DNA from 2 places in the Monoglobus pectinilyticus genome. Region 2 is predicted to be linked to the other one. Evidence: a T-box and tRNA genes for the amino acid it is inferred to sense, from the RefSeq annotation. Region 2 holds a T-box; the other holds one or more tRNA genes.
The links. The T-box of region 2 lies ahead of thrS (threonine--tRNA ligase). A T-box ahead of a tRNA ligase gene usually reads a tRNA of that ligase, here a tRNA-Thr.

Region 1: it encodes a tRNA-Thr, which carries the amino acid that the T-box ahead of thrS (threonine--tRNA ligase) is inferred to sense. The anticodon was not compared.

What each region holds. Positions count from the first base shown of each region.
Region 1 covers NZ_CP020991.1:1,917,628-1,921,848, forward strand. The annotation lists gene B9O19_RS08090 (ATP-binding protein) at 1-2,370, shown strand, start outside; tRNA gene B9O19_RS08095 (tRNA-Thr) at 2,410-2,485, opposite strand; gene B9O19_RS08100 (IreB family regulatory phosphoprotein) at 2,576-2,833, opposite strand; gene pheT (phenylalanine--tRNA ligase subunit beta) at 2,872-4,221, opposite strand, start outside.
Region 2 covers NZ_CP020991.1:1,147,989-1,152,209, reverse strand. The annotation lists gene B9O19_RS05140 (alanine/glycine:cation symporter family protein) at 1-1,267, shown strand, start outside; T-box leader at 1,338-1,559, shown strand; gene thrS (threonine--tRNA ligase) at 1,629-3,392, shown strand; gene B9O19_RS11830 (hypothetical protein) at 3,546-3,722, opposite strand; gene B9O19_RS05130 (6-phosphofructokinase) at 4,121-4,221, shown strand, end outside.

The DNA.
Region 1 (4,221 bases), 770 kb from region 2:
CTTAACGGTAAACGCATAGGAGTTTTTGGCAAAGCGGCCAGTAAAATAGAACGGTTAAAAAAGTTTATTGAATATAATAATTTAACTTGTGAGCTTGTGTATTATGATGATAGGGAATTATACGAAAAATGTATCGATTCGGGAGATGTCGACCTGATTTACGGCAGTGACGTATATATGAAAGACGGGTATAATGTTGCCGTTAAACTTGACAGCGACCCGTATTATTTGGTTACGTCAAAAGATAAGCCTGAATTATGTGAACAGTTATCAAAGGCGATGGAAGAAATTTATGCTGCGAATCCAAATTTTGCAGAGGAACTCTATAATAAATACTTTCCTGATAAATATATAAATTCCATAACTTTTACTGATGAAGAAGATAAATTTATAAAGGAATGCGGAACTTTAAAAGTTGCTGTTATAAGAGACCGTTATCCTCTGTTTTATGAGAGCGATGGGAAAAAAAGCGGAATCGTACCGGAATGTTTGAAACTAATTTCTAATCGGACGAATCTTGATTTTGAATATGTGTATGCTGATACATATAGTGAACTTGTTGAAATGGCAGCATCCGGAAAGGCGGATATAATCGGAGCCTTTATGAATGACGATACATCTGCGGATGATTTGGGGCTTATAAGAACTGCCGGATATGCTGATTTAGACTCAATTATTTTGAGAAATAAACAAAGTTTTGACAAACAAGACGGTCTTACGATGGCTGTACCCGAAACTCTATCCTTAAAGACTACGGGAAAAAACGATTCTATTATCAGGTATCCTAAGTATGAAGACTGTATGGAAGCTGTAAACAATGGCTTGGCGGATTATACAAGAATGCCTGCTTCTTTTATAGAAGGTTTTTATACAAAGGATTATTATGCTAATATGACCATTGTAGCAGATACAAATATTCAGGAAACACTGACTCTAGCAATGAAAGCTCCTGCAAATGTGCAAATGTATTCTGTCCTGAGTAAGGCTGTTAATAGTTTTAACGATGAGGATAAAGCCCATATTGTGTCACAGCCAAATTTAAGTTTACCTGACGGTGTAGTTACACTTAAAACTGTCCTTTATACTAATCCTGTTCTCGTGATTGGTATATGTGTCGGTTTTGTGTTTATTTTGTCCTTAATGGCTGTTTTGTTTATATTCTACAGTATGCGTACAAAAATGATGGCTGTAAAGCTTGAAAAAGCGGAGGAGACCAGCCGGGCAAAATCAGACTTTTTATCCAGAATGTCGCATGAGATACGAACGCCTATGAATGCTATAATAGGGCTGACAAATTTGGCAATATTAAGCAGAGACGCGACTCCCGCATTAAAAGAGGATTTAAATAAAATTGATTCATCCGCTAAATTCCTTTTGTCTATTCTTAATGATGTTTTGGATATGTCTAAAATTGAAAGTAAAAAAATGACGGTTGAAAATTTGCCTTTTGATATGTATGAATTAATTGAGCAGATAAAAATTATGTTCGTCCCACAGATAAGCGAGAAGAATTTAAATTTTGACGTAACTTGTGAACTTGAAGATACATGTTATTTAGGGGATAAAATGCGTATAAATCAGGTGCTTGCGAATTTGATGTCTAATGCTTGTAAGTTCACCGACAGAGGGGGCAGTGTTTGGCTGTCAGTTACAGAGTCAAGAATTAACGAGAATAAATCAAAGCTTAAATTTAGTGTAAAAGACACAGGCGTGGGTATAAATGAGAAAGATATTGATAGGGTTTTCAATTCTTTTGAACAGGCGGAAGGAAGTAATTTAAGAGCTCCCGGAACAGGACTAGGTCTTTCTATAAGTAGCAGTCTTGTAAGTTTAATGGGAGGAGATTTAAAAGTAAAAAGTGAGCCCGGCAAGGGTTCGGAATTTTATTTTATCATAGAACTTCCAATATATAGTGGCAAATTGAGTGAACCAAATAACGTAGCTGATAAAACAAAAAATATTGTTTTAGATGAAAATATTTTGAAAAATATGCGTGTTCTGTTAGCAGAAGATAATGATATAAACGCCGAAATTGCCACAGAGCTGTTAAAAATGAAGCAAATATCCGTGGATAGAGCTCCAAATGGACAGGAGGCTGTCAATATGTTTGCAAAAAGTTCGGACGGCGAATACAGTGCTATTTTGATGGATATAAATATGCCTGAAAAAGATGGATTGACTGCTGCAGCTGAAATTCGCAAAATGAATAGAAAAGACTCGGCTGAAGTTCCTATTTTGGCAATGACCGCAAATACATTTAAAGAGGACAGAGAGAAAGCGGCAGAAGCTGGAATGACAGGATTTTTGCCAAAACCATTTGACGCTGAACAGCTTTATAAAACATTAACAGATTCAATCTTAAAAAAGTAAAAATTAAGCCCGCTGCCTAAAGGCTGCGGGCTTTTTTCGTGGAGCCGATAAGCGGAATCGAACCGCTGACCTATTCATTACGAGTGAATCGCTCTACCGACTGAGCTATATCGGCAACAACGATAAATATTATATATTATTTTGTTTAAAATGTCAAGTGCAATTTTTAGATGTCAAAATCAGCTTATTTTAGAAATTTATAAAGTTATTCGTCCAGCTTGTCTTTAACATAGTTGGACACAAGTTCTTCCAAGATTTCATCGCGTTCCAGTTTGCGGACCAAACTTCTTGCGCCGTTGTATGACGTTATATAAGACGGGTCACCTGACAAAATATATCCCACGATTTGATTTATAGGATTATATCCTTTTTCAGACAGCGCTTGGTATACAGACAGTATTATTTTTTTAGGGTCAGCACGTTCTGTTTCAACATTAAATTTAACTGTTTCCTGATTTTCCATAGTTTTCACCTGCCTTTATATTAAATATATTATATTGATTATCTAAGTTCAGCGCCTAAGCAATTTTTAAGTTTTTCAAGTATATTATTTAGGACGTCATTTATTTCGTTATCAGTAAGTGTTCTGTCAGGAGCTCTAAAGGTTAGAGAATACGCAACGCTCTTTTTATTTTCTCCTACCTGCTGTCCTTCATATACATCAAAGAGTTTATAACTTTCTAAAATTCCGTGTTTTGTGTCATTTAATATTTTCTCTATTTTGCCAACGCTTATTGACTTATCTATAACCAGCGCAATGTCACGGTTTGAAGCCGGGAATTTTGGAAGAGACTTATATTCTCTTTCGAATGTTGAAAATTCCATTATGGTGTTAAAATCCAGCTCTCCGCAATATATATCGGTGTCAAGCTTAAAGTTCTCGGCTATGTCAGGGTGAAGCTGACCGATTGTTCCGATAATTTTTCCGCCCGCGCATATTTTAGCACATCTTCCCGGATGGTATGCCGGCGACTCTGTGTCGGCTTCAAACTCAGCGTTTTTGATACCAAGGTCATCAAGAAGATTTTGCACTATTCCTTTAAGATCAAAGAAATCTACATCGCCGTACATACCCAGCGCCACAACAATTTTCTCGTCAGGAAGTTTTTGATTTTCAACCGGAATATAGGTCATACCCAGCTCAAATATTTTTGCTTTCGGAACCCGGCGGTTATAATTAATCTTTAAAGTTTTGATTACCGACGAGAGCATATTGGTTCTCATGATACTGTTTTCTTCGCCAAGAGGATTGATTATTTTGACAACATTATCGGCCGGTACCTTTGTCATTTCAAATTCCTTGGGGTCAATAAAAGAGTAAGTCATGGTCTCATACATACCATATGCAGTCAGAAGCTCTCTTATGCAGTCTTCGGTTTTTTGTTTAAGTGTTTTTCCGCCGATTGTTACTCTTCCCTTCATCATGGTAGTAGGAAGATTGTTATATCCATATATTCTGGCAACTTCTTCGGCTATATCCGCCATTGTTTCGATATCTCCGCGGAATGTCGGAACTTCAACATTTGAACCGTTAACCTCAAATTCCAGTCTCTTTAAATATTCAGCCATATCAGAGGCCGGTATATCAGTCCCCAAAAATTTGTTCATTTTTTCAGGTTCAAAAGGCAGAACTGTTTTAGTCTTTTTGATTGGATATATATCTATACAGCCTCCTATAACTTCCCCGGCGCCCATTTCCTCAATCAGTTCACAGGCACGGTTTATAGCGTTTAAACAGTTTTCAGAATCAAGTCCCTTTTCAAACAGAGCTGAAGCGTCAGTTCTCATTCCCAAAGATTTTGCTCCACGCCTTACAAGTATAGGATTAAAGTTCGCGCTTTCAAACAGAAC
Region 2 (4,221 bases):
TATAGTAAAAAACGAAGAGAACGGCGACGGAGAAGTGTCAAGTTTTGCGGCTTTGTGCACCGCTTTGTCGGCGACTATAGGAACCGGAAATATTGTTGGTGTGGCGACTGCAATTTGTGCCGGAGGTCCGGGCGCGCTTTTTTGGATGGTTATTGCCGCACTGTTTGGTATGGCGACAAAATATTCAGAGGGTCTTTTGGCGATTAAGTATAGGGTGATTGAGCCGGACGGACATGTTTTGGGCGGCCCGTTTTATTATATAGAACACGGAATGGGCAAAAAGTGGAAGTGGCTGGCAAAGTTGTTCGCGTTTTTCGGCGTCTGCGTGGGTCTGCTGGGACTTGGAACATTCACTCAGATAAATGGAATATCTTCTGCTGTAAACAATTTTTTTGACCCTAACATGAGCAATACGGTTAAAATATTCGGAATGGAATATTCATGGACTGTTATTATAACCGGAATTATTGTTACTGTTTGTACAGGACTTGTAATCATCGGTGGAATAAAGAGAATTTCAACAGTATCAGAATTTGTCGTTCCGTTTATGGCAATCTTATATGTTACGGTCTGCGTAATTATTCTTATTGTAAATATAAAGGCGATACCGGCGGCGTTCGGGGAGATTATAGCCGGAGCGTTCGGTTTTAAAGCAGCCGCCGGAGGTATGCTTGGGGCAATGGTTTTGGCTATGCAGAAAGGCGTAGCCAGAGGAATATTCTCAAACGAAGCGGGCTTGGGTTCCGCGCCTATAGCGGCGGCGGCAGCCCAAACAAAGGAACCGGCGCGTCAGGGTCTTGTCACTATGACCGGAACATTTATTGATACAATCGTTATCTGCACTATGACCGGACTGTGTATAGTTATCACCGGAGCATGGAGACCTGAATTGGCGCTTGAGGGGGTAGGCGTTACTACATACGCTTTTCAAAATGGACTGTTTTTTCTGCCCGGTGCAGTGCCGGCCTTTATAATCATGCTGTGTCTGGTATTTTTTGCATTTACTACTATTCTCGGCTGGGATTATTACAGTGAAAAGTGTCTGGAGTATCTTTCGGGTGGAAATTTAAAGGCTGTAAAGGTCTATAGATGGATTTACATATTAGCTGTCTTCTTCGGGCCTTATATGACCATATCTGCCGTTTGGACAATAGCCGATATATTTAACGGTCTTATGGCGCTTCCTAACCTTATAGCGATAGTGGCTTTAAGCGGCGTTATTGCGTCAGAAACCAAGAAGTATTTTAATAAGTTTGGAAACAGATAGCTATAGTCTACTTAGTTTAAGAAGAGTTGACAAACAGCAGAGCGCATGATATAATTACTTAAAACATAATAGAAAAGCTGAGAAGGAGAGAGTAGCTTTTATTAACCATTCAGAGAGAGGGACGTTTGCTGAGAGTCCCTTATGGAAGATATTTGTGAAAACCACTCCGGAGCCGCATATCTGAACTTATAGTAAGATTTGCCGTACGCCTGCGTTAAAGGATAGGGTTTGATTGAACCTAAAGTTAAAATTCTGAGGTGGAACCGTGCATTGAACTTTATGCACCCTTAGGACACATAGGTTATCTATGTGTTCAAGGGTGCTTTTCTTTTATGTTTAATAATTTTTAGGAGAGATTATTATGAAGATTATTGAGAGAGACGGAACTGTAAAAGAATGCGAGCCGGAGCAAGAGCTTCATGTTCTGCGGCATACTGCGGCGCATGTAATGGCTCAGGCAATAAAACGGCTTTACCCCGAAGCCGATTTTGCTTTTGGGCCGGCGACAGAACGTGGTTTTTATTATGATGTGGATTTAGGAGATACAAAGCTTACCGACGAGGACCTTTTAAAAATCGAAGATGAAATGCGCCGTATAGTAAAAGAAAATCTGCCCATAAAACCGTTTATATTGTCTTGGGAAGAGGCGGCTGAATTGCTGAAAGAGAGAAACGAAAAGTATAAGCTTGAACATATAGACGATTTGTCTGAAGACGCCGTAATAAGCTTTTATCAGCAGGGCGAATATATAGATATGTGCGTGGGTCCCCACCTCTGCTATACAAAGGCTTTAAAAGCTTTTAAAATAACACAGCAGTCAGGGGCGTATTGGCGCGGTGATAAGAATAACAGGATGCTGACCCGAATAAATGGAATAGCTTTTAAAAATCAGGCCGAACTGGAGGAATATTTGAAACTGCGTGAGGAAGCGGAGAGGCGTGACCACAGAAAAATCGGCAAAGAAATGGAGCTGTTTATGTTCAGTGACGAGGGGCCTGGATTTCCGTTCTTTCTTCCAAAAGGTATGGAGTTAAAAAACGCTTTAATAGAGTACTGGCACGAAATTCATAACAGGAGCAGTTATTCAGAAGTTTCGACCCCTATGATTATGAGCAGAAGTTTGTGGGAAACCAGCGGTCACTGGGAGCATTATAAGGATAATATGTATACGACGCGGATTGACGGTGAGGATTATTGCGTCAAACCAATGAACTGTCCGGGCGGCGTTTTGGTTTATAAAAGCAGACCTCACAGCTATCGCGAACTTCCGATTAGATTGGGCGAACTTGGGTTAGTTCACCGCCATGAAATGCGCGGCGCGCTTCATGGTCTTTTCCGGGTTCGCTGTTTCACTCAGGACGACGCGCATATTTTTATGAAGAAAGAACAGATTAAGGATGAGATTGTCAGCGTTATTGACCTAATAAGCGAGGTTTATACAAAGTTTGGGTTTAAGTATACTGTAGAACTATCAACAAGGCCGGATGACAGCATGGGAAGCGACGAGGACTGGGAGAACGCAACAAATGCGCTTATAACAGCGCTTGAGAGCAAAGGGCTGCCGTATGAGGTTAATGAGGGAGACGGAGCGTTTTACGGCCCTAAAATAGATTTTCATTTGGAAGACAGCTTAGGGCGTACATGGCAGTGCGGAACCATACAGCTTGATTTTCAAATGCCGCTGAATTTTCAGCTTGAGTATATAGATGAGAATGGGTCAAAACAGCGTCCGGTTATGATACACAGGGTGTGTTTCGGCTCTATAGAACGCTTTATAGGTATTTTAACAGAGCATTATGCGGGGAAATTCCCGGTTTGGCTTGCTCCGGTGCAGGTAAAGGTGTTAGCGGTATCTGACAAAAATTTGGAATATGCTGAAAAAGTATATCAGAAGCTGTCGGAACTTGGAATACGCTGTGAATTGGATTCCAGAAACGAAAAAATAGGGTATATGATACGAGAGGCAAGGCAGATAGACAGGGTTCCGTATATGCTGATTATCGGCGGAAGAGAAGCAGAAAATAAAACCGTTTCGGTCAGGGACAGAGCAACAGACCAAACGGAAAGTATGACCTTTCAGGAATTTGCTGAACGTATACAGTATGAGATAACAAAAAGATTATAAAATAACTGTTAAAACCCCCTTATGGTAGTTTTTGTTCTGCCATAAGGGGGCCGTTTTTTTGCTGACCGTTTTAATTACAGTTTTTAATGGTGTTGTTCATTTTTTGTTCTGCCTGCATAAACCTAATCACGGTTACCGGAAACAGTTAAACTTTTATTCAGATATATCAGGCGGGCCGAAATTATAAATTTCATAATACGACTCAAGTTCTGCGTCGGTTATAGGCTCAACCTGGATAAGACCGGTGCAGTCACCGCTGCTGCAGGCGTTTCCGAGGTTAAACTTTCCTTCTATATCTTTAAGCTTTTTTCTTTTTTCAAATTCTTTCATAAAGCTTCAGCTCCTTAAATACTTATATTCTTAGTATTTTGTCTGCGGCGTTATTCTAAAATTTGTTGCGGTTGTTATTGAAAATAAAAAAATGCCTATTGACCCAATTATATATTTCCCACTTATATCTTAAAATATACTTTAAATAAAAAAACAAAGGTTTCTTGTGTTTTTTACCAATTTTGCTGCGAAAAATTTTACCATTATGACATTGAAAATCAGGCGCTTATCTGCTATAATAATTTGTATAAATTTTATATTATTTATTTAATATGTTAAATATTTTTATTTATTATCTCCTAAATGTTTTTGATGTTTAAATTATAAAATAGAGAGGGTATTTTATATAATATTGAAAAAATTTAGGGTTTAAGTTATTAATTAGTCGAAAGGGGATAATCACTTTGGTAAAAGGCAATGTTGTTGTAGGTCAGTCCGGGGGTCCGACCTCTGTTATTAATTCAAGTTTGGTTGGTGTATTTAAAGCCGCAAAGGATGC